DNA from 3 places in the Leptolyngbya subtilissima AS-A7 genome. Region 1 is predicted to be linked to each of the others. Evidence: predicted binding sites of a transcription regulator. Region 1 holds the regulator's gene; each other region holds the start of a gene.

The links. The regulator NtcA, encoded in region 1, controls nitrogen genes in cyanobacteria. The targets are predictions, from matches to a motif close to TTTGTANNNNNNNNTACAAA.
Region 2: the regulator NtcA is predicted to act here: its motif matches at 7,843-7,862, upstream of NC979_RS04160 (BMP family ABC transporter substrate-binding protein).
Region 3: the regulator NtcA is predicted to act here: its motif matches at 1,862-1,881, upstream of crtR (beta-carotene hydroxylase).

Annotation. Positions count from the first base shown of each region.
Region 1 is NZ_JAMPKY010000010.1:281,104-291,195, forward strand. It holds gene NC979_RS21120 (O-antigen ligase family protein) at 1-1,348, shown strand, start outside; gene NC979_RS21125 (type IV pilin-like G/H family protein) at 1,433-1,975, shown strand; gene NC979_RS21130 (MoaD/ThiS family protein) at 2,412-2,687, opposite strand; gene thrC (threonine synthase) at 2,806-4,110, opposite strand; gene ntcA (global nitrogen regulator NtcA) at 4,611-5,282, shown strand; gene NC979_RS21145 (DUF3084 family protein) at 5,400-6,803, shown strand; gene NC979_RS21150 (PadR family transcriptional regulator) at 7,045-7,434, shown strand; gene NC979_RS21155 (cofactor assembly of complex C subunit B) at 7,507-8,037, shown strand; gene NC979_RS21160 (DUF3155 domain-containing protein) at 8,137-8,475, opposite strand; gene NC979_RS21165 (sensor histidine kinase) at 8,719-10,092, shown strand, end outside.
Region 2 is NZ_JAMPKY010000001.1:916,473-926,564, reverse strand. It holds gene NC979_RS04195 (tetratricopeptide repeat protein) at 1-167, opposite strand, end outside; gene glgA (glycogen synthase GlgA) at 333-1,808, opposite strand; gene NC979_RS04185 (hypothetical protein) at 1,996-2,466, opposite strand; gene NC979_RS04180 (hypothetical protein) at 2,767-2,943, shown strand; gene NC979_RS04175 (hypothetical protein) at 3,250-3,618, shown strand; gene sipA (regulatory protein SipA) at 3,654-3,884, opposite strand; gene NC979_RS04165 (WD40 domain-containing protein) at 4,000-7,743, opposite strand; gene NC979_RS04160 (BMP family ABC transporter substrate-binding protein) at 8,011-9,171, shown strand; gene NC979_RS04155 (ABC transporter permease) at 9,414-10,092, shown strand, end outside.
Region 3 is NZ_JAMPKY010000003.1:415,045-425,136, reverse strand. It holds gene sppA (signal peptide peptidase SppA) at 1-354, shown strand, start outside; gene aroH (chorismate mutase) at 475-852, shown strand; gene crtR (beta-carotene hydroxylase) at 948-1,835, opposite strand; gene pyk (pyruvate kinase) at 2,164-3,954, shown strand; gene psaM (photosystem I reaction center subunit XII) at 4,076-4,171, opposite strand; gene phoU (phosphate signaling complex protein PhoU) at 4,417-5,073, shown strand; gene NC979_RS09190 (ribonuclease R family protein) at 5,585-7,993, shown strand; gene NC979_RS09185 (flavin prenyltransferase UbiX) at 8,185-8,829, shown strand; gene NC979_RS09180 (hypothetical protein) at 8,879-10,045, shown strand.

The DNA.
Region 1 (10,092 bases):
CACTGACTACCAGCTTGAAAACATTGGCATTTCTACGGCGTTTGGGGCCTTGCTACTCCTGTTGCTCAGCCTAGCAAATCAAACAGAGCTGCCCTCGCTGCCTACCCTAAGTGGAGGAACCCGCCGCTATCTTAGCCTGGCCCTGGTAGCCTGGTTGGCGATCACAACCTATTTGTGGTTTGTGACCGACCTAGGCTTCTTCTTTGCCCACCGCGCCCTCAGCCGTGCAGAACGAGGCGATGTAGCTGGCTCGTTGCAACAGCTATCTGCCGCTGCCACTTTCGTTCCTTGGGATCCAACCTACCCCGCCCTATCCGGACAAATCATCTATCAACTGCTGCCTCTTGTGTCCTCGGGTGAGCAAGATGCTGTGCGCCGCGATGTCTTGACTGATCTGTATAGCGCTGTTGCGATCGCCCCCAACGATGCCTGGTTTAATTACAACATGGCGGTTCTGCTGTTACCTCAAAACCCGGCTGCCGCAGCGGACTATAGCCGCCGTGCCGTGCAGCTACTCCCCAGAAAAAATGCCTTGAGCCGCTATGTGCTGGGGCAAGCTTACCTAGCCCAAGGCCAAACCGAAGCCGCCGTAACCGCGTTTAGCCTTCAAGGCCTTGGCAATCCCGAATTTTTGACTTTGCCTCTGTGGGAGCAAGAGTCTCTAGCACCAATTAAACAGCAGGTTTTAGATCAAGCGTTAATTTACCACGAGTCCATGCTCAATGGGCTATCGCCAAAGATCCCAGGATATTCCACCTTTTACGACCAAACAGCGCTGATTCGCTGGTGGCAGAGACAACCTCTCACCGCCAACCGTGACAGGCTAAGACCAATCACGCAGGCGCTTTTAGCCACAGACCAAAGCCTCGAAGCAGCCCTAGCTATCGTTAATCAAGCCCTAGAAGCAACTCCCCAAGATCAGGCTCTATTGCTGCTTCAGGCATGGCTTTCGCCTGCCGCTGCCCAAAACTACTTTGCTCAAGCCGAGCTTCCTGCACCTGAGAAGGCACTGCTAACCGAATCGCTGGGGCAATTTCGAGATGCGCGATCGTGGTTGACTTCCTTAGTAGAACCGGTTGAACTAACTGGCCGTAGCTTGCTAGGGCTCACCTATCGCAATCGATATGCTCAAGGCATTAACTTTATTGCACCCATTGAGGGAATGGAGCAGTGGGCTATCCCTAACTTACTTGGGTTGTTTGGGGAGCTGCCCAGAGAGTTTGTGGCGCTAGACCAAGCTATAGAAACGATTCAAACTAAGCAGCTTAACTTGCCCAGTGCCGTCAAGAATCGCTTTGAAATTACACCCCTGCCTCCACTGCCCAAAAACTTTTTTAATCAGATGTGATCGCTCAGTCAGAGCAAGTGGGTAAGTTAGACCCAGGCGCAAATAACACCTCTACCGCCGCCTAACCCAAGGAGACATACACCTATGAAAGCATCTCTCAAAGCCAACCTGCTCAAGCACTTCATCGCTAAGAAAGAAGAAGGCGGCTTCACCCTAATTGAACTGCTGGTGGTTATCATCATCATCGGTATTCTGGCTGCTATCGCTTTGCCTTCTTTCCTTAACCAGGCCAACAAAGCTCGTCAGTCTGAAGCTAAAACCTATGTTGGTTCCATGAACCGTGGCCAGCAAGCCTACCGCTTAGAAAACCCCACCTTTGCTCCTGGTTTTGTAGAACTAGCCATTGGTATTCCTTCCAATACTACTTACTACAACTACACCATTGGCGCTAGTGGCCCCTTTGGCGCAACGGCTTTTGCTGACAGAGTTGATACTGCTCTGAAGAGCTACGTCGGTGCTGCCCAGCTAAACTCGGGTAGCGCAACCACAGAAGCCACCACGATTGCACTCATTTGTGAATCGACTCAAGCTAACGTGGCTGCTGCTGCCGGTGCGCTCACTAACTTCAGCACTTCTGCAAGCCAGTCGGCTACTTCTTGCACAACCGGTACCTGGAAGAAACTCTAAGTTATTGACTAGCGCTTGACTCTTAGTTTCTAATAACAAATCGGGGATCAGCTACTTGTTCTTGTGTAGCTGATCCTTAATCGTTTAAAGAAAGTTTGAAGAAGCCTCCGTCAATTCAATGTCGAGAGTTATACAAACCCTTAGGTTTGATGAAAAGGCTAGCTAGCCAAGAATGGGTTTTGTGATTTGTGCCGCTCAGAATATTTTGACTTTCGTAGCATTTCTCACTTCTTAAGAACCTATCCAAATTTGTTTGTTATTTGTTAGGCGATGGCTGTTGCGGTGAAGTGGAAAATTGGATGTGCACAAACTATCGAGCGGCAAGAAAAGAAAACAGAGGCGATTAATCGACCCAATTTGCTGCGCTGCTAAAAAACGCTGAACAAAAGCTTTGTTCAGCGTTTTCTAGTTTAATAACCCGTCTCTGGCTCCAGCGTTAGCCTCCAGCTACGGCAGGGACGATGCTGACTTCGTCGCCATCGTTAAGAGCGGTCTCTTTGCCATCGAGAAAGCGAATGTCTTCGCTATTAACGTAGAAGTTGACAAAGCGGCGTAGCTCACCAGAATCGTCACAAAGCCGGGCTTTGATGCCAGGGCAGTTGCTCTCTAAATCATTGAGCAGATCTACAATATTGCCACCACTACACTCAAGGGCAGCCTGGTTGTTGGTGAATTTTTGCAGTGGAGTTGGAATTAGTACTTTAACAGCCATGGGTGTAATAAATGAATCAAGAAAATAAGAGCAATCTGTCAGTAAGAGTATAGAGAGTAAAGTTCAAGGTTTAAACTGAAAATCAGCTACTTAAACCTTGAACCTCATACCTTAATCCCTAGACCAATACCTGCTGCCATTCCAATCGGTCGAGGGTTCGAGAGCGCTCTAGAGCACGCTCGAAGCTGTCGAGCTTAGGCTCAATGGTAAAGGGCTCGCCGATGTAACCCTGTACAGCTTCTTGGGTCTTCAATCCGTTGCCGGTGATGTAGACGACTGTAGACTCATCAGGGTTAATCTTACCGGCTTCAACCAGCTTTTTGAGCACTGCAATGGTGGTGCCGCCAGCAGTCTCGGTGAAGATACCTTCGGTTTCGGCCAGTAGCTTCATGCCTTCAATGACCTCGGCATCGGTTACTGACTCAATGTTGCCGTTGGTTTTACGAGCTATATCGAGAGCATAGATACCGTCGGCGGGGTTTCCAATGGCAATAGACTTGGCAATCGTATTGGGTTTGACTGGAGTCACAAAATCGCGGCCTTCTTTAAAGGCTTGGGCAATAGGAGAGCATCCCTCGGCCTGGGCACCGCTAAAGCGTACAGGCTTATCGTCGACGAGGCCGACCTTAACAAATTCTTGGAAGCCTTTGTAGATCTTGGTAAATAGTGACCCCGATGCCAACGGCGCCACGATGTGGTCTGGTAAGCGCCAGCCTAGCTGTTCAGCTACTTCGTAGCCCAGGGTTTTAGACCCTTCGGAGTAGTAGGGGCGCAGGTTGATGTTGACGAACCCCCAACCTTGAGTGTTGGCTACCTCAGAGCACAGACGGTTGACCTGGTCATAGTTGCCCTGCACAGCCATTACTGTAGGGTTATAGATTAGGGTGCCAAGTACTTTGCCGGCTTCTAGGTCAGCTGGAATGAATACGCAGCAGTCAAGGCCAGCATGGGCTGCGATCGCCGCCGTAGAGTTGGCCAAGTTACCTGTACTGGCACAAGACACTGTAGTAAACCCTAACTCTCTCGCTCGGGTTAGCGCCACCGACACCACCCGATCCTTAAAGCTCAAGGTGGGCATGTTGACAGCGTCATTCTTTATATAGAGTTCTTTTAGCCCTAGCTGCCGCGCCAGTCGGTTGGCGCGCACTAGGGGTGTCATGCCGGTTCCCACATCAATTGGGTTGTCGGTGCTGACGGGTAGAAAGTCTTTGTAGCGCCAAATTGACAGCGGCCCGGCTTGAATGCTGCTGCGGGTGACCCGCCTGCGAATTTCGTCGTAGTCGTAGGCTACCTCTAATGGGCCAAAGCACACATCTTCGCATACATGCTTGGCGCCTAGGTCGTAGGTCTCACCACATTCTCGGCATTTCAATGCTGAAAATGTGGGCTTGGTGGCGATCGCTTGTTCGATAGACTGCGTCATGGCGTTTTCTCTGAGATTTTCTGAGGAGCAGTTGTTAACTTCGCTAAGTTATCCAGAACGTAACACTGGAGACAATACTTGGTCAAATATACCCGACTTTTTTGGTCGGATATAGCTGAGCTTTCTTCTGCCAGTGTTTTGCGCTAGTGAGACCTACTTCTTAGTTAAGAGCGACGGTCCGAGTTGTTTTGAGTTTGCTGTCGCTCTCAGCCTCATCTGCGGCTTTTTTTATCCCTGAATGACTACTTTGGAACCCCTGAAATGGGCTCAAGATTAGCTTCGGGAGCAATAAAGTAACTTGCTATACAAACGCTTGCCTTACAGTTGAGGTTAAGTGATCTAAAGTCATGGAACGTTTGCATTGGTTAGCGTGCCAGACCAATCAGACTGCTTTATGCTTTATGCCCAAGGTGATCTGTGCTGTGGGTCTAGCTGTCATAGCGACGGCAAACCAGTAAATTCAGTGCAGATGCTCTCTGTGATGCTCTTAGCAGAACGTTATGGTAGTGACCCAAGATAAGCCCCTTGCTAATGTTTTTCGTCAGCTATCTGGAGGAGCGTTTCCCCCTGTAGTCGAATCCTACGAGCGGGGGAAAACAATCTTTTTCCCTGGAGACCCGGCCGAACGGGTGTACTTCTTGTTAAAAGGGGCAGTGAAGCTGTCGCGAGTGTACGAGGCTGGAGAAGAAATCACAGTTGCCCTGCTGCGCGAAAACAGTGTGTTTGGGGTCTTGTCGCTAATTACGGGCAACCGTTCTGATCGCTTTTATCACTCCGTGGCCTTTACTCCGGTAGAGCTATTGTCTGTTCCAATTGAGCAGGTTGAGCAGGCGCTGGAGGAAAATCCTGAACTGGCCTTGCTGATGTTGAGGGGGTTATCCTCTCGCATCTTGCAAACCGAGATGATGATTGAAACCTTAGCTCATCGAGACATGGGCTCGCGGCTGGTAAGTTTCTTACTCATTCTCTGTCGCGATTTTGGGGTGCCTAGCCAGGATGGCATCACTATTGATCTGAAACTGTCTCATCAGGCCATTGCTGAGGCCATCGGCTCCACTCGGGTGACTGTGACTCGCCTGCTGGGAGATTTGCGCCAGGAAGGTATGATCTCCATCTACAAAAAGAAGATTACTGTGCATGATCCGGTCAATCTGAGTCAGCAGTTTACTTAGTTTAGGTTTGGCTAGGTGGGGTGGTTTTGGTAGCCAAACCAGCAATCGACAATATTGGGGCGTACGAGGCTTCAACCCATGCAGTAGAGTAAGTGCAAACTCCCCTGTGGCTGGTGCATGGTTTCTGGTTACGTACTGATTTTGGCGGTCTTAATTTTGGGGGGCTTTATTGCTACCCTCGGCGATCGCGTCGGCACGCGGGTGGGCAAAGCACGTCTAAGCTTGTTCAATCTACGCCCCCGGCAAACGGCTACCTTAGTCAGCATTGCCACGGGTAGCGTCATTTCAGCCTCTACACTGGCCCTGCTATTTGGAGTGAGCAGTCAGCTGCGCACTGGGGTGTTCGAGTTGAGTAAAATTCAGGCTGATTTAGCCAACGCCGAGGCTGATTTGGCCCAGGCTCAATCTACCCAAGAGAGCGTAGAGACCGATCTGGAGTCGGCGACTAACGAACGGCAGCGGGCGCTAGCTCGATTACAAGAAATTAACCAATCGCTCAACCAGGCGGTGGTTCAGCAGGAAGCGACTGAGGGTGAACTACGCCAAACTCTAGGCCAGCTAGATGCCGTATCACAGCAGGCTGCCGCGCTGCGCCAATCGACGGACGCTCTGCGGGTTCAGCGTGATAACCTGCTGGCGCAGCAAGCCACTATTGGCAAACAGATTGCCGACCGCGATCGGGCAATTGCCAACTTAGATGAGGAGATTGCCAGTCGCGATCGGGCGATCGCCCAGCGAGAGCAGCGGCTGGCTAGCCTAGAGGGCGAGCAAGACTTTTTAGAGCAGCAGGTAGCCGTTCTGCAAACGCAGTATCAAGGGTTGTTTCGGGGCAATATTGCCCTCAACCGCAACCAAGAGATTCTAGTCGGTCAAGGTCGTGCCGAAAATCGAGAGCAGGCAGAAGAGTTTGTCACAGGCTTTTTACTTGAGGCCAACCGCTTGGTGTCTCGAGCTATTGCCCCCGGGGCTTTGATCGACCAGCAAATTTTGCTGATTGGTAATCGCGAGGTCGAGGCGTTGATTGAGCGTCTGTCCACGGGTGAAGATTACGTAGTGCGCCTGCTGTCTGCGGCTAACTATGTAACGGGCGAGCCCTGCGTGGTGCAGCAGGGTGAACCCTGTGTGCAGGTCTTTATCGATGCCACCCCTAATCAACAGGTTTATGCCCTGGGCGAGCGATTGGCAACGGTTACGCTAGATCCCCCTCCTTTGGGCGATCGCCAGCTAGTTGAGCGACTCAACCTTCTGTTGGCAGCCGCCCAATTTCGGGCCCGACAGGACGGCGTTGTCAGCGACACGCTACAAGTAGCCGATAACCGGCCTGAAACGGTGCTCAACTTCTTAGAGACTGTTCAGCAATCGGGGCAGGCTGTCGATCTTCAGGCTATTGCTGCCACTGATATTTTCACGGTAGGGCCGGTTCAAATTCATCTAGCAGCAGTGCGCGACGGGCGCATTCTGTTTCAAACGAGTGAATTCAATAATCCTTTGGACGATAGCACTGACTTACTAAGCGAATAGCTTGGAGCACTTTCTCTCAAGAAAATTAAGTAAAAAGGATCCAGGTCGAATTAACTTTGGTGGCGAATATTTAATAATGTCTAAAAAAATTTGCAGATAGTTACCATCTGCCCCTACTTCGATACTGTGGGGATCACCTGTGCTTAGAATTAACCTACAAATCTGTCGGCTGCTAATAGGTTGCTTTTAACTCTGGCTTGTCTCAAGGCAGGCAAACTTTAAATACACCTGGAGCGATCCCATGAAATTTGAGGATATTTATCAGTTCTTCGAGGATCCACCGCCAATTTACCTGAACAAAGAGCTTGCCGTTTGCTACGTGTTGTCGGTATTGCTCCAGCAAGATTCCTACGGCACCGAATTGATCCAGCGGTTAACCCATCAGTATCCCCACTATCGTCTATCAGATACGGTGCTTTACGGAGCACTTAAGTTTTTGGAAGACGAAAATGCTATTGACGGCTACTGGAAAAAGGTAGAAGGCCGGGGTCGTCCTCGCCGCATGTATCGTCTTAACCCTGACTGGCGGCTTCAGGCCGAGGAACTGGCCGAATTTTGGAAAACCTATATGGGCGATCCAATTAGGCCAGCTTGCGCTCAAAGCCCAGCCTACTCTGCTCCGCATCGATGAATCAGGGGTGCAGGGCCTACCTGAATGCTGCAACATTCCGTACCCTAGAGGAGTAGCTTTGCATGGTCCGGCGTGACTGACACCGTTCTCTATTCGACTCTGTTCCTAACCCTGCTAATGATAGTGGGGTTAGTTTTTTTTATTCGGGCTTCTACCAAAGACCGGATCGAAACCCTGACGCTAACGCGCCCTGTTGATCCCATAACGTTACTGCAGAACCTGACGACCTACTTTGAGTCACGGGCCTATGCCATTATCGCGGCTGAAGAAGAGGCTCAACGCATCACCCTGCGGGGAAGAGTACGTCCGAGCGTGTTTTTGGCTGGATTCTTAACTCTGCTTGCCGCCGTGGGGACTCTTTGTTTTGCTTTGGTACTCGCCAATCTATGGCCAGCCTACAGCGCCATCTTTTTGGGTCTGCTAGCACTGAGCCCGCTAGCAGGCTGGTTCTATTGGCGTGGCGCTGCTCGCGATGAGGAGATTTGCCTAGAAATTCGGCCCAATGCTGCGGACAGCGGCTCGTTGGAAAGTGCGCTTGCTAAGGTTACTGTTACAGCTCATCGCGATGAACTGATTGCCCTTGAGCAAGGCTTTGACCGCTAAAGCAAAAAAAAGCTAGCCCAAGGGCTAGCTTTTTGCATGTGAAAAGTAGTTCTGACGGTGACACCGGTAAAGCAGATATCTGCTATCAGAATACTTACCCTAGTGAGTCAAGGTCTCTAAAACTGAGGCGTTCTCTTCTTCTTCTTCTTCACCTTCTTCACCGAGCAGCACCCGCAGACTGGGGAAAAGAAAATGATTCTCTTCTACATACTGGGCACCAAATAGACCCTTCTCGGCCCAAAAGTACCGGTCAGTGGTATGCTCGTTCCGCTTAACCAGCAGCAGGGCTGGGGGGGCAATGCCCTCGGAATGGATAAAATTCCGAGCTGCGGTTACGGGTTTTTCGTTGCCGCTCTCAATACTATACTGAGGAACAGCTTCTAAAATGCGACGGCCTTCTAAGCGACGACGACTCTTACGCTTGCGTCTCCTTGCCAAGTTGCCTACCTCCCTCTCATTGGATATTTGGATGTAGTTTCGGTTACAAAATTTGTTAACCAGGCCAAGTATATAGGCTCAAAATAAGAATTTCAACTTCTCTTAAAAATCGGCCTAAAACCTCCGAACACCAAGCGCTATAAAGGATACAAGGGTGTCTAAGGAGATCAGAGCTGAACAGAATTGTTAAAAAATTGACAAAACTTTAATTTTTCTTCCGTCAAACTCTTATGTTGTGCCGCCATGATTGGCTCTCCCAGCTCTGAATTCACCACATTGTGTCAGTCCCAGGTACTCCTGCTGACCCAGTCGTTGGGGGCTGCTTCCACAGTGGTGTATTTGGTCGAAGCCACCGTTGAGACAATAAATCCCACTTTGATACCGCTGGTGGCTTATCCAGAAACCGCCAACCTGTGGCACGACTTGCGGGAGGGGCTAGCGGCAGTATTCAACACAGCTGAAGAAGTTGATGGCAGCAAGCAATCCCCAATCGTTCAACCAGAACAGTGGCTTCAGCAACCCATTGATTCAGAGCGAGATTCAGCTGGGCTACCATCCACAGCCAGTGTTTCTTCGGAGAAGGGTTTGCTCTCGATGCCGTTTGGAATAGAACCGGCAACCCAGCTACAGGGAGTGGGGACTGATCTAACCACGTATCCTCTGGTTTTGCCGTTGGCCCATGATGGAGTGGTGCTGGGCATGATCGTCAGTACTCGCGAAGCACTGCCGTGGACAGCGGACGATTATCGACGGGCTGAGCAGGTCGCCAGCACGTTGGCGATCGCCTACGTGCTGGACCAGCGTAGCCAATGGCTTCAGCGTCAGCTCAACCAACGTCAGCTAATCCAAGCCGATCAGTCCGAAACCTTTCACGATCTGCTGCATCAGTTTCGCAATCCGCTCACAGCTTTACAGACCTTTGGCAAATTGATGGTCAAACGGTTACCCCCTGAGGATACCAATCGGCCGATTGCTGAAGGCATTGTGCGGGAGAGCCGGCGATTGCAGGATTTGGCCCAGCATTTTGATACCGCTGTTGCCGAAGGGGATGAAACCTTGGCGCAGGCTACTACCCCACCAGCGGGTAGGTTGCTGCTACCAAGCTCACCCAGTGAATGGAGCGATCGCCCTAGTATTGTTATCGACAGCAACGAAGACACCTTAAACAGCAGGTTGGCAACGACTCAAAGTCAGCCCCTTGAAGACTTGGTTTCAGCAACAGGGCATGGGCTGGGACGATCGCTAAGGGTGCAGCCTGGTGCGATTGCTGAGATTGCCCTTCCACTGGTGCAGTCCATTGCACCCCTGGCTCATGAGCGGGGACTGCACCTGGTGCACCACATTCCTACCCCTTTACCCATGGTTTGGCTTGATGCTGCTGCTCTAGGAGAAGTGCTCCACAACCTGCTCGACAATGCCCTAAAGTATTCACCTGCTGGGTCTCTAGTCTGGATTACCGCAGGGCTAGTGCAGCGGATTGGCAGGCAGATGTTCCAGGGAATTGCCGTAGGCGATACCGGTGCAGGCATTCCCCCTAGTGACCAGCCCCAGTTATTTACCCGTCACTTTCGCGGTGTGCGAGCCCAGGGCGACATTCCGGGTACGGGACTAGGTCTC
Region 2 (10,092 bases), on a different contig from region 1:
CCGTGCAGAGTCCACACCTCATAGTCCTTGTCATCAAGGGTGAGCACGGCCTGAAACCGCGACAGAGCCTCGCTATGACGACCGATAGCGTAGAGGGCATCCCCCTGACCTCGGAGGAGCTTTGCACGAGTGAGCTTAGGTAGGGTGGCGTCAGATCCAGCAGACATTCATTAACAGGCACCGTTTAAGGCGCTGGGTGGTAGACCTATCCCCAAGCTTGCCCATTTCCTCAAGGCGATCGCTAAGGTCAGCAGGGTGGCCCCACATCAGCTTTACATCCATCAAGAAACGGTCAATTCAGCGCCGCTCGCAAGGATGCTTTGTATCTTACGCTACTTGTGGCGCACATAGTCATAGAGGTCGATGTAGGCCTGAGCCGGATGATTCCACGAAAAGTCGTAGGCCATACCCTGCTGAGCAATTTGCTTGAAAATTGCGGGCTCCTGGTTCCAAACATCGAAGGCGCGGTTCATCGCCGACTCGAGTGCCACAGTGTCATTTTGGAAGAAGACAAAGCCGTTGCGCTCCTCCGGACCGTGCAGGGTGTCATAGTCCCAGTCAAAGACAGTGTTCACCAGGCCGCCCACGCCGCGCACAATGGGCACGGTGCCGTACCGCAGACCAATCATCTGGGTGAGACCGCAGGGCTCAAAGTTGCTGGGCACCACAATCATGTCGGCCCCAGCGTAGATCAGGTGGGCCAGCTCCTCATTAAAGCTCAGCTCCAGGTGCACGTCGGGGTTGTCGTTGAGGAAGGTCTTTTCGTGCCAGAACCAGTCGTTAATACTCTTCTCGGTGGCCGAGCCCAGCAGCACAAACTGTGCCCCCCGCTCTAGGGCGTAGTACATAGCGTGGTGGACGAGATGGACGCCCTTTTGATCATCCAAACGGCCAATGAAGGCCACCAGAGGTTTGTCGCTCTGGCTCAGCAGTAGGCGATCGCGCAGTTCCTTCTTATTCAGCGCCTTATCTTCAAAGGTTGTCAGCCCGTAGTGATGGGGAATGTAGGCATCGCTCTCCGGATTCCACACCTCCGGGTCAATGCCGTTGAGAATGCCCGAGAACTTGTGCTGATTGGTGTGCAGAGTGTGTCCCAAACCAAAGCCCTGGTCGGTGTGCTGAGCCTCCCAGGCGTGGTAGGGCGACACCGTGTTGACGTGGTTGGCGTAGGTAATGCCCCCCTTCATAAAGTTGATTGCAAAGGGGTTAAAGTCGTCGCGCAGTCGGTAGGGCTGAAAATAGTAGTCGGGCCGGTTGAGGCCTGTAGCTGCCAGAATCTCGTTGCCGCCAAAGCCTTGGTGCTTGAAGTTGTGGATGGTGTACAGCGTGCGCTGAAACTCCATGCCGTTGTATTTATAAATTTCAAACAGCATCACCGGAATCAGCCCAGTCTGCCAGTCGTGGCAGTGAATCACATCGGGGCGCTTGTTGCTGCGCAGCAAAAACTCCATCGCCGCTTTGCTAAAAAAGGCAAACCGCATGGGGTCGTCATCGCAGCCGTAGTAGCAGCCCCGGTTAAAGAACATCTCCCACGACTTGGGCTCAATAAAGAAGCACAGCCGCCCGTGTACCCAGCCGCAGAGCACATCGCAGCGAATGTCGGTACCGTACCAGGGCACGATCAGGTCGCGGTAGGCCTCGTGCAGCCCCCAGATGTGGTCGTACCGCATGCAGTCGTACTTAGGCAGAACGATCTCGACGCAGTGGCCTCGGTTTTCTAGCTCACGGCTAAGGCCGTAAACCACGTCGCCCAGCCCCCCGGCTTTAATAACTGGGGCACATTCCGAAGCAATCTGCACGATATACATAGGGCCTTTCCGTCATAAAACTTCATTTTTAATGCCCCTATTCAATCAGGATGTTGGGGCATAGGCAAGCGTCTGAGGATAGGGAGTAGGGGTAGGCGAGTAGGGAGTAGGGGGTAGGCGAGTAGGGATTGGGGAATATGCACTTGGGCGATCAACCCATTCATTCGCCTATCTACCCATCCACCCCTCACCCCTCACCCCCCTCCCCCTGTATCTGCTGTAAAGCCTGCCAGCGGGTTTCTAGTTCCTCGCGTTCGCGTTTCAGGCTGCGCTCTAGTTCTTGAATTTCGTCGCGGCGGGCGGCGGTTTCGAGGGCGCGGCGATCGACTTCCTGACTTTTGAGGGTTAGCGACTGCCGCCACCGTTCGGCCCGCTCAATCTCTTGCTCTAGGGCTTCAGGGGTGACCCCATAGGCTAGATAGTGCTCGACTAGGCCCAGCACCCAGGGGGTGGCGTCTTGCACCGCTACGATCTGATTGAGGTTGTCGAGGTCTACCAGCACCAGATTTCCTTCTTGAAAGGCGAGGAGGCGGGTGGTTTCGACAATACGTTCTGAGGGCAGCAGCGTCCAGGTCGATTCAGAGGTCTGTTCGGCCAGCAGCAGAAGTTCTGCACCGCCCAGGAATGCTTTTTTTTGAACCTTCGCCAGGTATTGCATTAGCTGTTGACTCTATTACCCCTATGGCACGAGTATACCCGGTGAACTCTTGATTTCAGAGCAGTGTCGTGGCAGAGCCATTAAGCGATCGCCTGCTCTAACCGTGAGAATACGGACATATACTCTCCTATGTGCACAACTCCTGATGAAGAAACTAGGTTATCCCGCCGATGCCGCCCCTTTGGCCGCTCAGTAAAATCGAGGTACTATACAAAGCGTTATAGTTTTCGGGGGTAACACTCAAATTGTGTTATACATTCCCCCGAATAGCCACGGTTCGACCAATCAGAGTGCGTTACCATGTCAAACCTTGAGCAGACCATCGAACGAATGTTTGCAGCCCGTCGCCTAACCCGAAACGACCAACAGCAACTGATGGCCATGTTTTCTCAGCGCGATCTAAGCCCCAATGATGCTGCCTTGATCAATCGGGTTTATGAAGCGCTTAGCCAGGGGAGACTGCGGGTCGTCGACTAACTTTTTAGTGTTTAGGGCGTTGGCGATATCTGAGTTAGATGACTCAGATGTCGCCAATGCTAGCCAACCTGCAACCAGCACTGATGCACCGCCACTGACACACTGGCACTTTCATCAAAGCCTTAGCAATTTTGCCTTAGCCCCTCAGGAAGCCCGTCATTGGGCCTCAGGCTGCCTCAGTTCATAAAAGGGGCTTTTTTATGGGCTACGGGATTATCAGACGGTGCCGCCGCTGTCTGTTAGATCGAAATTGGGCCAGGGCCAGATTCGGGGTAAGATCTCCACGACGTTAACTACTGTAAAGTCATGTCAGACACGCCGGATGCTTCCCCTGAGAAGCCCAAGAAAAAGATTATTACCGTAGGAGTTAAAGAAGACGGCGGCGGTGGCGGCGAGGATCGCCCTAGGGGTCAGGGTAAGCGCTCGGGCGGTGGCGGTAGAGGTCGCGATCGCGACGATCGCGATCGCAAGCCCTCGGTCCCTCCCGCTCTCATGCGTGGTCCTAAACCCAAGCCTAAGGTTGAGGCTGTTGAGGAGCCTGAAGCAGCGCCGGAAGAAACGGTAGCAGATGACGTTGAAGCAGACACCGTTGCCGCTGCTGAAGGTGACGCTGCTGAAGCTGTGGCAGATAGCCCTGCTGACGCTGAGCCCGACGCCGAAGTATCGCCGGCCTAGTTAGCGACAAGGGACAACTTGCAGACCCCGGTAGTTTAGTCTGCCGGGGTTTCTGCTAACTCTAAAAACTGGCTGTCGACAAGAAAAGACCCTTTGTCGAATTTGATGCCCCAGTAGCCACCAGGGCGACGGTTGAGAATCACCCCTTCGGCCCCTAGGGGAATCGTATCGGCAGGCCGCAGCATGGGCATCGGGTCGGCGGTTTTGAAATATGGGGGCAGGGCGGCGAGGCGGACGCGATCGCCGACGGCAAATTCAGATGTCATAGCCACCTCTGGGTCAACATAGAGTTAAATGCCTCAAACCTGGGGCTGGAGACCTCTGGACTAGGCCAAGTGCTAGCGGTTAGAGGCAGTTGTGATACCTGGAGTGTAGTCTACTCTACGGATGATACAGAGGCGCGATCGAGGGTTTTGAGCTGATGGCCAGGGTTTCACTGGCCCCTAGGGCCACTAAGGCCGCTTTTTGAGCTTCGGTGAGGCCGGTTACCCCAGCGATCGCCATGCCTTCGTAGGGTCGGGGCACCCGCAGCGTCTGTGCGTGGCAGTAGATAAAGCCATCGGGGGTCGGCACCTTCTGCCAAACCTGAATAGTTTCGTCTTGGCTACAGCTAATTAGGCGATCGCCGTCGGCGCTAAAGGTAACGTATCGCACCCACTTGTCGTGACCGCAAAGGGTTTGATGGCATTGCCGAGTGCGCAGGTTCCACAGCCTGATGGTGGTATCGCCGCCGCAGCTGGCCAGCCACTGTCCATCGGGGCTAAAAGCCACGGACAAAACAAGGCTGGGGTGGGTGCCGATGACGGTGCGGTGGCCCAGCTTTAAATCCCATAGCATGACATAACCGTTAGACCCGCCGCTGGAGAGAAACCGGCCATCCGGGCTGAAAGCCAACCCCCGCACCCAGCTGCCTTCGCAGGGCAGGATTTGTAGGCAGGTTTGGGATTCAAGATCCCACAGGCGCACAGTTTGATCCTGGCTGCCACTGGCTAGGCGGCGACCGTCGGGGCTAATGGCCAATGTCCAAACGCCGCTGGTGTGGCCGCTGAAGATGCCCTGGCAGGCGTAGCTGGTGAGATTCCACAGGCGTAGGGTGCCATCTAGACTGCCGCTGACTAGGCGATCGCCCTGGGGGCAAAAGGCCAAGGCCCAAACCTCATGGCTGTGGTCGGTCCAGGTGGCGCGGCAGTTTCCGGTTTCGCTATCCCAAAGGCGCACGGTGCGATCTTCGCCACTGCTGGCGATCCAGCGGCCGTCGGGGCTGACCGCTACGGCAAAGACCCAGCCATCGTGCCCCATAAACCTTCGGGGAGCAGCCGGGGTGGTTAACGGCCACAGGCGCACCTGGCGATCTTGGCCACCGCTAACCAGATAGTCACCCTGGGGATGTAGCGCTACCGACCACACACCGCTGTTGTGGCCGCGCAGCACCCGCAGGGGCTGGTGGTTCTGGCTATCCCACAGGCGCACGGACTGATCTTCGCTGGCGCTGGCTAGGATGTAGCCGTTCTCTTTGGCGGATGTTTCTCCCACCGGGCTAAAGGCGACGTTTGAGATCCAGCTGCTATGACCCTTGACCGCCCATCTAATCTGCCCGGTCTGCCAGTTCCACAGGCGCAGGATTTGGTTGTCGCCACCGCTGGCTAGGATGCGGCCGTCGGGGCTAAAGGCCACGGAGCGCACCGCCTGAGGGGAGCCTGGCGATCGCCCCTTGGGCTCGGTCTGGCACCATCGCACCAGCGCTTGGGTGCCAACATTCCAGAGGCCGATGCTGCCGTTGTGATGACCACTGGCCAAGGTCTGCCCGTCAGGGCTAAAGGCGATCGACCACACCGGTGACCCAGCCGCCATTACGGTGCTGTCGCCACTGGCCACATCCCACAGGCGCAGAGTGCCGTCATAGCTGCCGCTGGCCAAGAGATGGCTGGCCGAGCGATGCTGAAACGAACCGCTGCGCGAATCGCTTAAATTCGGACCGCCGCGCAGGTAGCCCTGGGGCGAAAACGCCACCGATCGCACCTCATCGGTATGGCCCACCAGGCTGTGAACCAGGGTCTGGATCCGCACATCCCACACGCGGATCTGGTGGTCTTCACAGCCGCTGGCCAGAAAGCGCCCGTCGGGGCTGAAAGCGAGGGAAAAAACCCGGCCGGAGGAGTCTTTGAGCTGGCCGTAGCGATCGCCGGTTTTAAGATTCCACAGGTCGATAGTACCGTTGGCGCTGCTGGCCAGAGTTTGGTTATTGGGGCTAAAGGCCACCGCCCAGCACCAGCCGTCTTGGGCATGGAGGGTGAGCATCGGCTGGGCATCGCTGACCCGCCACAGATGAATTTCATAGCTGACATCGCTGGCTGCTAACAGCTGGCCGTCGGGGCTAAAGGCAATAGCTAGCACCTGGCTAAAGGTGTCTTTGAACACCGATCGCGATAGGTCGGCCTGGGCAAAGTTGGCGTTGTGCAGGGTGCTGTCTTGCAGATAGGCCTGCCAGATCGTCTGCTCAGAAAAATCCCAGCCCGCCAGCGAGATGTCAGCCTGCTGAAGCAGATTGAGCAGGTTGCCGCAGGCGTAGCTCTGTAAGCTCTGCCCGCGCCAGGTGTCGAGGTGGTGGCGCAGGCGCTGGGCTAAACTGTCAGGGCGCAGCCGCAGCCGTTGCAGCACCGGTTGCAGAATCAGCCGTGTTTGGCCGTCGCGAATGTAGTCTTTAGCCTGGGCCAACATCAGGGCGTGGGTGTGCAGCGGGCCAGGGTCGATCGTCGGCGGTGCCAAAATGGCCTGGCTGATCTGCTCTACCAGCCAGTCAGTCATGTATTCCATTACCACGGGCTGGAGGGTGAAGCGCGTGCTGCGAGCATTGGCTCGCGGGATGTCGCGCTCAATCAGCGATCGCCGCTCCAGGCTAGTGAGGGCTTCGATCAGTTCGCCCAAGGCCAGAGGCGCTATCAAGTCAGCGCGCACCTGCGCTAGGGTAACGGGCTCGCGATGAATGGCGAGCCAGGCCATTACCTGCTGCTCAACGGTCGTGAGGCGATCGAGCTGGTGGGTCAGCAGGTCGCGAATGTCGCCAAATACCGAGTCTCCCTGGGCCAAAATCTGCACAAACGGCCCCAGCTGCCCGTCAAAAAAGTCTTGCACCACGGCGGCCACCATCTTGAGGGCCAGGGGGTTGCCGGCGTAGTGGTTGACCAGATGCTGCCAGTCGGCAGGGCTACCGGCAAACTGGCCCCGAGCCTGGAAGATGGACTGGCCGACCCGGGGCGGCAAGCCCCCCAAACGCAGCGAGCGAATCGGTAGGGTAGCTCCTTCCTGCTGGGCAATTTCTTTGATTTTTTCGCGGCTGGTGAGCATGACGGTGCTCTGATGATCGACATTGCCCAGGCTGTAGAAAAGCTGAGCGTAGTTTTCGTACCCTGGCTGGTAGGTGCCGGTACGATCGCGCGGCTGCAAAATCGTTTCGCCGTTGTCGAGCACGATCAAACTGCGGTGCTGGCGCAGTTGATCGAGCAGCGATCGCAACAGACCGTCAAACTCAACGGCGGCATTGGCCCCGGGCGACAGCACCCCCAGCAGGTCTTTGAGCAGGTCGTTGACCAGGGGCGCATGGCGCAGCGATCGCCAGATCACCACCTCAAAGCGGTCTTGCACCTGCTGGGCTAGCTTCACCGCCAGGGTAGTTTTGCCGATGCCCCCCATGCCAAACAGCCCCACCAGCCGACAGCCGTCGGCGACCACCCAGTCTTGCAGCTGAGCCAGTTCGTCGGTGCGCCCGTAGAACACCGTCGCGGTGGCAGCGTCGCCCCAGTCGCGACGGCGCCGAAAAGGGGCGACACTGGGGCTGATTGCCCCCAGTTCAGCGTCTTTGACCGACAGGGCTTTGAGCTGGCGGGCTAGAACCGCTCGCAGATTGCGCTTGGTGACTTTCTCCCCCAGGTGTGAGGAGAGGCACTGCCACAGGTCAGACCCCATCTGCTTGATGTAGCCCACCTCGTAGCCCAGGGCCAGCGCCGTGTCTTGGTAGGTGCGATCGCCCCAGGCCTGCTGAAACAACCTCGCCTGCAGCGGGCTGAGCGCTACCCCCTGCGCAACGAGAACCCGCTCAACCAGTCCTAAGGCATCGTCGTCGGTCATGGTGGTGTATCCAATGCTACTCGCTGCTCTAAAACCGAAGCGACATGGGGCTTGAGGGGAGTTCTATGGGGCTGATCCTAGCCAAGCCCTACCCCCAACTTTGTACCTTGGGTAACATTTCACCTGCTGAACCGGGTTTTGCCCGATCAAAAACGTACTTTTGGCGCACTTTCCTCGCACCTCCCCGCCCGTCCGGCATTGGTAGTCTCTCCTTAACATTCAGTGCTTCAACCTGACTATCTTTCACCCTCACTAAGGAGAATCCCCATGCGGAAACCCATGCTTCAGGTGACCCGTCGCCAGGCGATCCGGGGATTGCTGGCTACCGGTGCCTTTGGCCTCACGGTTAAGCTTAGCGGCTGCAGCAGCTCCCCCACGGCGGCGGGAGGCAGCGACACCCTCACCGCAGGGTTTATCTACGTCGGCCCCAAGGATGACTATGGCTACAACCAGGCCCACGCCGAAGGTCGCGCCAGCCTCGACGGCCTCGACGGAGTCAAAACCTCCGAAGAAGCCAGTGTGCCCGAAACTAACGCGGTGCAGGAAAGCATCCGCAGCATGATTGACCTGGACGGGGCCACGGCGATTTTTGCCACCTCCTTTGGCTACTTTGACCCCCACGTGCTGGCCCTGGCCAAGGACTTTCCCGATGTGCAGTTTTTTCACTGCGGCGGCCTGTACCAAGAGGGTGTGCACCCCAACAACGTCGGCAGCTACTTTGGCTACATCGACGAAGCTCAGTACGTGGCGGGCGTTGTCGCCGCCCATACCTCAACTAGCAAGCGGCTGGGGTTCATCGGCGCCAAGCCCATTCCTCAGGTGCTGCGCAACGTCAACAGCTTTACCCTGGGGGCTCGCAGCATCGATCCCAGCGCCACTACCCAGGTGATTTTTACCGGCGACTGGGCCGACCCGGTGCGCGAGGCCGAGGCCGCCAACAGCATGGCCGACCAGGGCATTGACGTGCTCACCTGCCACGTGGATAGTCCCAAGGTGGTGATCGAGACCGCCGAGCGGCGCGGCATTTTTGCCACCGGTTACCACGCTAACCAAGCTGAATTGGCCCCCCAGGGCTACCTCACGGGGGCCGAGTGGGACTGGTCGACCGTGTACAAAAATTACGTCAGCCTGCTGCAGGAGGGCAAAACCCTGATGAATGGCGGCATTCCTCACCTGGTGCGGGGCGGCTTTAAGGACGGCTTTTTGAAGCTGTCGCCCTTTGGCCCAGCGGTGAGCGCCTCGGCCCAACAGGCGGCCGAGGCCGCCCAGGCCCAGCTGATTTCTAGGGAACTGGTGATTTACAAAGGCGAAATCAAAGACAACCAGGGCAAGACTGTAGTCGCTGGCGGCAAGGAACTGGGGCAAACGGCGATCGAGCTGGAGCAGATGAACTGGCTGGCGGAAGGGGTGATGGGGAGTGTGGGGTAGGGGAGTGGGTAGGCGGGTGGATGGGTAGAGGGTGGATGGGTGAACAGCCGTAGGGTGGGCAATGCCCACCATTCATCTGCGGCTCCTATCAATTGGTAATGCTCACCATCCATCTGGGGCCCTTACCCGTTAGCCCTTAAGTTGCGCCACCTACTTGCGCGTTCCACCGACTCTAAGGCCGTTTGACCGCAACGTTTCTCTGACGACGTTATTGAGCATCCAATGAACTAAGGAGCATGACGATGAGCGATCGCTGGCGGAGTCTTCTCGAAAAAACCTGCATTCCAACTGGGGCGCTGCTGGCGGCCCTGGTGATATTTGGCCTGTTTTGTGGCCTGGCGGGGGCGAACCCGTTTGGGGTGTATTACTCGATCTATCGCGCCGCTTTTGGCAGCTGGAGTTCGTTTCAGAACACGCTGATTCAGGCGTCGCCACTGATGTTGAGTGCCCTCTGTACGGCGCTGCCGGCACGGTTGGGGTTGGTGATCATTGGTAATGAGGGGGCGCTGGTGCTGGGGGGCTTAGCGGCGGTGGCTGGGGGCCTCACCCTGGGGGGCTGGGGGTTGCCCACTCCTGGGGTGCAGTTGGGTATGGCCCTAGCCGGTATGGCAGCGGGCGGTATCTGGATTGCCATTGTCGGGGCGCTGCGGCACTATCGGGCGGTGAATGAGACCATTAGCAGCCTGCTGATGAACTACATCGCGATCGCGCTGCTCAACCACATGGTCAACGGCCCTATGAAGGATCCCAGCTCCCTCAACAAGCCCTCCAGCTATCCCCTGCCCGAAATCCACATGCTGGGCAATCTGCCTGGCAGCCGGGTGCACTACGGCTTAGTGCTGGGGCTAGTGGCCTGCGGACTGGCCTATTTCTTAATTCAACGCACTACCTTTGGCTTTGCGGCGCGCACCGCCGGGGGCA
Region 3 (10,092 bases), on a different contig from region 1:
ACCGTCGCCGAGGCCCGCCATCTAAGCGAAGAGACGGTGCGTAGCTTTGCCGACGGACGCATTTTTACCGGCGAGCAGGCCCTCCAGCTCGGTGTTGTAGACCGGCTCGGCAGTGAGGAAGATGCTCGTCGCTGGACCGCCGAACTGGCTGGCCTCGACCCTGACAAGGCCGAGTGCATCACCTTTGATGAGAAAAAGCCTCTTCTGCGAAGGCTGGTGCCCGGCAACAGCAATGTCGCTGTCTCTGGCCTGGCCTATCCTGGGCTGGCAGTACCGGCCCTCAATGCGACCCTAGAGTGGCTGGAGTTTGAACGCTCTACCAGCGGCATGCCCCTGTGGCTCTATCGTCCCTAAGGGCCAGCACAGACCAGTGCCCTGGTAGGATTAAAGCAGTAAAATGCAGTCAACTCTCTGCCCCAATTGTTGCCGTCGGTGCCTTTGAGGCTTTGGAGAATGACCTTTGGAGGCTAACGCGTGGACTGGCGAGTGTGGGCAATTCGGGGAGCGGTAACGGTACCAGAAAATACCGAGGGGGCCATTCGGGAGGCTGTCACAGAGCTGATGGATGCCCTCGAAGAGAGCAACCACCTCGACCCGGCCTGCATTATTAGCGCCACCTTCTCCGTCACCCGCGACTTGGATGCGGTGTTTCCGGCGGCGATCGCCCGCCAGCGACCTCAATGGGACAACGTTGCTCTCCTCGACGTGCAGCACATGCATGTCGAGGGCAGCCTACCCTGCTGCATCCGCATTTTGATGCACGTGCAGCTCCCCGCCCCCCACGGCAAAATTCAGCACGTCTACCTGCGCGGCGCCCGCGACCTGCGCCCTGACTTGGTAGTTACGGGCTAGAAGGAAGGTTTTGACAAATTTTGAACTGCAAAAGCGACCTCAGATTATGGCTTTGTGGGCCTAAATCTGGGGTCGTTTCTTTTGAGCTATCTTTTCTAATGTCGCTTTAGCCGAATGCCTAGAAATAGGTCGTATAGAAAGCCAAAGAAGTCTTTCATTTTCAGCAGCCCAAGGGATTGGGGCGACCCTTTTTCATCCAGCAGGGGCTGCATTACCTCGTAGGTGGGTTTGTACTTATACCAGGGCACTGAGGGCCACAGGTGGTGTACCAGGTGATAGTTCTGACCCATGATCAGCAGATTGAGAATCGGGCTGGGGTAGACCCGGGCATTCTTCCAGCGATCGCGATCTTCAAACGGTCGGTGGGGCAAATAATCAAAGAACAGGCCTAGGGCAATGCCCACCACTAGGGCAGGCGAGAACCAGTAGTTAAAGAGGTAGCCCACAAAGTCGAACCGACAGGCGATGAACACCAGCAGCCCCACCGCAAAGCGACCTAAAAACCACTCCAGCAGCTCCCAGTTGCGCCAAAGGCGGCGCTTAAAAAAGTAAATCTCGTGGTAGAAAAAGCGCGCCGCAATTAGCCACAGCGGCCCACCCGTCGAGACAAAATGATCGGGGTCGTTCTCAGGATCGTTAACGTGGGCATGGTGCTGCAGATGCACCCGCGTAAACACCGGAAACGAGAACCCTAGGATCAAGGCGCTACCGTGGCCCAGTAGGGCATTCACCACGCGGTTGCGGTGAGCCGAGTTGTGGCTAGCATCATGAATAACTGTCCCCGCCAGGTGTAGGGACAGAACGTTCATTAAAAACACACACCAGTTGATCCAATGCCAGCAAAAATAGCCCACCGTAGACAGACTAATTAGCCCGACGGAAGCTATAAACATGAGAGAGTTGAGGCTCAATCCGCCTTCGGTTTTGAGTAACTCAGGGGGAACCGTCTTTCGAACCGTCAGGGCTTCAGCTGCCACCGACATGATGCATCGCTCCTACATCAGTGCCTTCGGTAGTATACGTTACGATGCTTTATTAATAAACTTTTGTGACATAGCCTAAAGATAAACGCTGTCTCCGGCAGCTCACCGTCGGTAGCGCGCCATAGAAGGTGCCAGACGAGCGGTACCCGCCTCACCTCCTTACTCCATGCTCATCGTCGGTGAAAACGCTGAAATTCTTGCTGGTTTTGGGGTGACGCGTAAAGCCCATCGGCATTCGTGCTACTATCCCTGTGCTTTATGGCTGCTAGTCTACGGGCTTGATTGAAGGTCCGATGCGGTAGCGTTTTACTCTCAGTAGAGGTCGTTTATGCCCCTGCGCAACTCTGTCCGCCGCACCAAAATTGTTGCCACCATCGGCCCTGCCACCCAAAATGCCGATGTGCTGCGGGAGCTGATTGAGGCTGGGGCCACCACCCTGCGGCTCAACTTCTCCCACGGCAGCCACGACGATCACCAGCGCAGCATTCGCCTGATTCGGCAGATCTCCTTCGAGCTCAACCAGCCGGTGGGCATTCTGCAAGACCTCCAAGGGCCAAAAATTCGCCTCGGCAAGTTTGAGCACGGCTCCATCCAGCTAGCTAAGGGCGACCCCTTCGTGCTCACCAGCGAGATTATTTTGGGCACCCAAGAGCGAGCCTGCGTCACCTACGACAAGCTCGCCCAAGAAGTGCCCGCTGGCTCCACGATTTTGCTCGACGACGGCAAAGTTGAAATGCAGGTGGAGTCGGTCGATCTGGTGGCCCAGGAGCTTCACTGCCGTGTGGTGGTAGGCGGCACCCTATCGAACAACAAGGGGGTTAACTTCCCTGGGGTGTACCTCTCGGTCAAGGCGCTCACCGACAAAGACCGCGAAGACCTGCTGTTTGGCCTCAACCAAGGGGTTGACTGGGTAGCTCTCAGTTTCGTGCGCAACCCCCAAGACGTGCTGGAAATCAAGGAGATTATCCACGCTGCTGGCAAGAATGTGCCGGTGATCGTCAAGATTGAAAAGCACGAGGCCATCGAGCAGATGGAGGCCATTCTCTCCCTCTCAGACGGGGTAATGGTGGCCCGGGGCGATTTGGGGGTGGAGCTACCCGCCGAGGAGGTGCCAATTCTGCAAAAGCGGCTGATCGCTATGTCCAACGCCCTGGGCATTCCGGTGATTACCGCCACCCAAATGCTCGACAGCATGGTGTCGAACCCCCGCCCCACCCGGGCCGAGGTGTCTGACATTGCCAACGCCATTCTCGACGGCACCGATGCGGTCATGCTCTCTAACGAAACCGCCGTGGGCAAGTTTCCGGTGGAGGCGGTGGCGACGATGGCAAAGGTGGCCGTGTGTACCGAGCAGGAGGGGCTTTCCCTGAGCGATCGCAAGGACAGTAGCGGGGCCCGCTCGATTCCCAACGCCATCAGCCAGGCAGTAGGCCGCATTGCGACGCAGCTCAACGCGGCGGCGATTATGACCCTGACCAAATCGGGGGCCACCGCCCGCAACGTGTCGAAATACCGTCCCCAGACGCCAATTCTGGCGGTGACGCCCCATGTTCATGTGGCGCGGCAGCTTCAACTGGTGTGGGGGGTGCGGCCGCTGCTGGTGCTGGATTTGCCCTCTAGCACCCAAACCTTTCAGGCAGCCATGAGCGTTGCCCAGGAAAAGGCCCTGCTCAACGACGGCGATCTGGTGGTGCTAACGGCGGGGACGCTGCAAGGGATCTCAGGTTCTACCGATTTGATCAAGGTAGACGTGGTGACAGCGGTGCTAGGGCGAGGTTTGGGCATTGGCGAAGCCTCGGTAAGCGGCCGAGCCCGAGTCGCCCACACCAGCCTGGAGGTCAACGACTTTAACGACGGCGAAATTTTGGTGGTGCCCCACACCAGCGCCGACTTTGTCGAAGCTATTCGTCGGGCGGGCGGCATTGTCACAGAAGATGACAGCCCCACCAGTCACGCAGCGGTAATTGGTCTGCGGCTGGGGGTGCCAGTGATTGTGGGGGTTAAAAACGCCACCGAGATCATCCGCGACGGCAGCATTCTTACCCTCGATACCCGGCGGGGGCTGATCTACTCTGGGGCCTTGGGGCCAGTTAAGAATGAGCCCGCCATGAGCTTTTAGCGCGTCTTGGCCAGCCCAACTGTCAGTCGGTCAAAACAAAAGACTTCGGCACCTGGGTGCCGAAGTCTTTTGTTTTGGTGAACTATGCCTTTGGGACGTTAAAATAATGCCCCGCCTTAACCTATTTATATAGCTCAGTGGATAGGCGAACTGCCAAAATACCAGGCAATAGAGCTACGGCTAGGGCGATAAAGACTTGGGTATCTGAAAGAGGCATAAAAAATACTCCTCAAGCTGAGTGAATAACGCTTGCTTAAGCAAAGACGCTGGGTCTAGACAGATTGTTAACTAAGATGGGAGCTTTCGCGAGGCCAGCCAGCCTAACTGTTACAGAGCTTAACGGGAACATCTCTAGGCAGCGCTAGGGTTTCTGTTTGGGGTTAGCCCGGGTGGGCTGCTAGGCTGAAGAGCCACAATCGCTGCGGTCTTCCTTTTTACTCGGTGTGCTTCGCGATGCTTGATATGGATACAACTCAACCCGTGCGTGGTGACTTTGATCGGCAGCTGCTGCGGGTGCAGCGCGACCTGCTACGCATGGGGGCGCTGGTTGAAAACTCCTGTGTACTGGCTCGGGAAGCCCTGTGCGATCGCAATCTCGATTCTGCCCAGCGGCTCCACCGTCACGATAAGCAGATCGACAAGTTCTACCGCCAAATCGAGATGGACTGCATGCACCTGTTTACGCTCCAGGCACAGCCAGAGGCCAAAGACCTACGGCGCATTGGGGCCTTTATGCAGCTAGTGCGCGACCTAGAACGCATCGGCGACTACGCCGAAGATCTGGGGGAAGTAGCGCTTAAACTCTTCCCTTACCCGGTACACCCTTTGATGGGGCGAGTGCAGACCATGCTCGATCGCTGCCGCTCAATGGTCGCGATGTGTCTGCTGGCCCTCTCTGACCTTGACGCGAAAAGCGGCCTAGAGATTAAGCAAAAAGACGACGCCATCGACGCTGACTATGAAGAGCTATACGCCCTGCTAGCCCACCAGACCAACCTGATCGGCTCGGTCGAGCCGACAGTACTGCTGGTGCTGGCCATTCGCTACATGGAGCGGATTGCCGACCATGCCACCAACATTGGCAAGCGGGTGGCCTACATTGTCACGGGCGAACGGTGAACTAGGGCATAGGGTATACGGTATAGGGTCTAGGGATAGCCTTGAACCCTACACCCTATACCCCACACCCCTTTACAAAACGTTGCCTTCCATTGACAAAAAGATTTGACAGCGGTCCATTTCCTGAGAAACTGTAGGGTGTAACCGACTCCCCATCGTTTGAGGGGTTTAGCCTCCCTGAGAGGCTGGGCCTGAGGTGAGGGTTACTTTCTCCTGCCGGGTTCATCCACGGCTGTAGCAGTTACACTTGGGCGTTGGCTACCCCAGTCTGTCGGTTGTCCTCTCGGCCATAGCTAGAGGAGGGAGCCAAAGCGCTTGTCTGCAACCTTGCCTTGAGGAAGACGAATCGAGGCCAGTTGCCGCTACGGCTTCACCCCCAGCACTGGTTTCGGCGTCGCCTCGTTGCCACAGGCAGCGTACTGAGACCGCATCCCTGGTGCTCACACGGGTTGATGACCTGTCGTAGCCCGGGGCACCCCAGTCATGAATAGTTTTAGGAATCAGTCGCTACATGGAACTCTCGATCGCGGCCTTACTGGCAAGCTTTGCCAAAGATAAAACCCACACCCTCAAGGGTCTAGAGAAAAAGCTGCACTGCAACGACGATACTAGCCAGCGCGACCTGCAGATTGCCGTTGACGCTCTAGAGCGGATTGGGGTGCTAGTCAAAGAGCGGGGCAAGTATCGCCGCGAGCTGGGGGAGAATGTGATTGAGGGCAAGCTGCGCTGCTCAAGCAAGGGCTTTTGTTTTGCCATTCAGGACGAAGAGGGCGCCGACGATATCTACGTGCGTGAGAGCCAGCTGAATACGGCCTGGAACGGCGATCGCGTGCTGGTCAAAGTCACTAAAGAGGGCAGCCGTCGCCGCAGCCCCGAAGGCGAAGTGCAGCTCATTCTAGAGCGGGCCAATGCCTCAGTGCTGGCCCGCGTCAAGCAAGAGGCCAACGACTACCGCGCCGTACCCCTCGACGATCGCCTGCTGTTTGAGCTTGCCCTGGTAGCCAACGGTGGCGACTTAGCTGATGCCGTCGACCAGCTGGCCCATGTCGAAATCGTGCGCTATCCCCTGGGGCAACACCCGCCCCAGGGCCGGGTAGCCCAAATTCTCGGCAGCGACGCCGAGGCCGCCGCCGACATCGACATCGTCTACTGCAAGCACGACCTGCCCCGCAAGTTTTCTGACGCGGTGCTCACTGCCGCTCAGGCTCTGCCTACCCGCGTGCTTAAAGCCGACATCAAAGACCGCATTGACCTGCGCGATGCCCTCACCGTAGCCATTGATGGCCCCAACGCCCAGGTAATCGACGACGCCCTCAGCCTGGAGCGTACCGCCGCTGGTCAGTGGCGACTGGGCATTCACATTGCCGATATTTCCCACTACGTCCCGGCTCATTCTGCCATTGACCAGGAGGCCTGCAAGCGCGGCACCTCGGTCTATCTAGGCGATGAGGTCATTCCCATGCTGCCGCCGCCCCTGTCGGGTCCGCTGGGGTCGCTGCTGGCGGGCAAAGACCGGCTGGCGATTTCGGTGCTGGTCACCCTCGACGACACGGGTGCCGTGAAGGAGTACGAGGTGCAGCCCACGGTGGTGGCCGTAGACCACCAAATTTCCTACCAGGAAGCCCAGGGGATATTGGAGCGCGATAACTCCGATGTCCTCGAGAGTTTAGGCATCAAGCCAAAGGCCCTCAAGGCCCTAGAGCCGGTCTACGACCTGATGGATAACCTGCTCTACCTGAGCCAGGCGATCAAGCGGCAGCGCCTTCACCGTGGTTCCTTTGAGTTAAATTTGCCCGAGTACGACTTTCCTGCTGATGCGGGCGAACCCCTGGCCCACTACCGATCGCCCAAGTTTCAGTATGACGATGAAGGACTGCTGGGGGTGATGGTGACGGCCACTAGCCTGCCCTCTCGGCAGATTGTGACGGAGTGCATGCTGCTGGGCAATCAGCTAATTGCCCAGCAGCTCAAGGCTCTGGGGGTGCCCGCTATCTACCGGCTGCACCGTGCTCCCGATGCCAGTGACGTTCAAGAGCTGGTGAAACTGGCTGAGAACATGGAGATCCAGCTCACTCTCAATGATGAGGCTACTCCCCAGCCAAAAGACTACCAGCGGTTTGTGGAGCAGTTTGCCGCCTCAGGGGCCGAGAAAATTCTCACCTACCTACTGCTGGAGACCATTCAGCCCGCTTTCTACAGCACCCACGCCGACCTGCACTTTGGGCTGGCTCTTACCGAGGGCTATACCCACTTCACCTCGCCCTCCCGCCGCTACGCGGATCTGCTGATCCACCGCATTCTCCATGCGGTGTTTGAGTCGGGCCGCGATCGCCGCTCCACCCGCTCCAAAGACCCAGCCAACCTACGCCACAGCTCCTGCCACGGTCAAGTCAACTGGAATGTGCTGCCTCCCGAGATTCAGCACGAGCTAGAGGACGATCTGCCCCGCATCGCCATTCACTTGACCGAGCGCGAGCGCTTGGCCCAGGAGGCTGAATCAGACCTAGAAGGGCTGAAGAAAGCAGAGTTTATGCGATCGCACACGGGTGAGGTCTTCCACGGCCTGATTACCGGGGTGCAGTCCTACGGCTTCTTCGTTGAAATCGAAGAATTGCTGGTAGAAGGGCTCGTCCACGTTAGCTCGCTCAAAGACGACTGGTACGAGTATCGTGCCCGCCAGCAAAAGCTCGTCGGCCGCAAAAACCGCCAGCAATACCGTCTCGGCGACAAAGTTGACGTGCAGGTCAAGAGCGTCGACTACTACCGTCAGCAGATCGACCTCGTCGCCGTCGGCGGCGGCAGCCAAGCTCCCGAAGACGAAGACAACAACTACAGCGAAGACGACAACGGCGAACTCATTGAGGAGCGCGAGGAAGGGCGCGACGATGGACGCGACGGTGGACAGGATGAGAGTGAGTAGAGGGTGATTTGGGTTAGGGGTGCATGGGTGCATGGGTGGATGAGTGAGGGGATGGGGTGATGAATTAGCTCCAATTCCCCTGGCTCGTTAGGATGAGGAGGGCAAAAGCGTTAGCAGCGATCAAACAGAGCGATCGCCCTTTAATTCACCCATACTCATCGACCCATCCACCCATTTACCCGTCCACCTAAATGCCCTCCACCGACTCACCTACCTTCACCCGTCCCCTCATCGTGGGAGTCACCGGGGCATCGGGTCTGATCTACGCCGTGCGCACCCTCAGACATGTGCTCAACGCCGATGGGGTAGTCGACTTAGTCGCCTCCAAGGCATCGCAGATAGTGTGGCAGGCGGAGTCGAGCATTCACATGCCCCTCGACCCTGACAAGCAGGAGCAGTTTTGGCGCGACCAGGCGGGGGTGCCCACCGCAGGCAAGCTGCGCTGCCATCCCTGGGGAGATGTGGGGGCTACCATTGCCAGCGGCTCGTACCGCACAGCGGGGATGGTGGTGATACCGTGCAGCATGAGCACCGTGGGACGATTAGCAGCGGGCCTGAGTTCCGACCTGCTAGAGCGAGCCGCCGACGTCCAGCTCAAGGAAGGCCGCAAGCTAGTAGTGGTGCCGCGCGAAACTCCCTTTAGCCTGATTCACCTGCGCAACCTGACCACTCTAGCCGAGGCCGGCGCGCGCATTGTGCCTGCCATTCCGGCCTGGTACCACCAGCCCCAGACCATCGACGACCTGGTGGATTTTGTGGTGGCCCGCGCCCTCGATCAGCTCGACATCGACTGTGTGCCCCTCAACCGCTGGCAGGGGCACCTATCTAACGTCTAACCTCCGCGAGTCACGATAGGATGGGCAGGACGACGCTATAGGGCTAACCATGGCTACCATACGTCTAATTGTGGTCTTGCTGGTTTTGGGTGCAGTGCTGCTGCTGGGGGTGCAAAACTTGGCCCCGACTCTACCTCTGGTCTTTTTTGGCGGCACAACCCAGGCTCTGCCGCTTGGCATCTGGCTAACCGGGGCCGTGGGTCTGGGGGCGTTAACCACTCTGGCCTTGACCGCCCTGCTGGGGTCTATTGGCCCTAGCGGCGGTAGTCGCTCCACAGCCTACAAATATCGGCCTCAGTCCTTCTACGAACCCACCGGTTCATCTTCTGGGACGGGCTCGACAAGCCAGACTGGACGCAACGCGCCGCCCTACACCACACCCGGATCGAGGAGTGGCGGAGCGGGGCGATCGCCTGCCTCCCCAGGCACCAGCAGCAATAATCCCACTGACGATGACCCCAGCTGGCGAGCCTGGACAAATTTGAAATCGCCCGCCCAGTGGAGCGACTGGGAATCGCTTAGCCAAGCCCCTAAACCCGAAACCACCCCGTCATCCTCCCCAGCTTCAGGGATAGTCGATAGCGTCACCACCTGGTTTAGCAGCAGCAAGCAACAGGCCAAGCAGCAGCAGCGGGTCAACGAGTCGCTGCGGGAGCTCGACACCGACTGGGACGAGCTGGAAAACCGCCCCTATCGAGCGCCTGGCGTTAGCCCCGTAGAAGACCACCTGGATGACATCACCCAGGGCTGGGAACAGAACAGTGACCCCCGCCGCGGCCCCAACCGTGACTTTGAAGCCTCCCAAGCGCCGCGCCGAACGTATCGCGATGGCTCACTGTATTCCTACAGCTATCGCGATGAAAACGACCCGTCACCCCAGAGTGGCCAGGTTGACAACATCTACGCGCCCCCTGATGACGTCATCTATGGCAGTGACCCAGACCCCCGGTATGTTGACACTGCCTACGCCAGAGGCTCGGTGTATGCTGCCGACAACAGTGCCTACAACAGAGATGAGGAGGACGGTGACGACCTAGGTGAGCCCGAAATTGCTGAAGATGGCGTCGTCGATGCGGACTATCGAGTAATTGTGCCTCCCTACACCGCCGCCGAAGCCACCACAACCACCACAACCTGGACCGATCGCAGCGAATCTAACCCAACCCGCCCACCCAACGATGAATGGGACGACGCCGACGACGCCCTCACACCCTAACGCCCGCCCCCTACCCCTCACCCTCCCACCCCCTTACTCCCCCACTC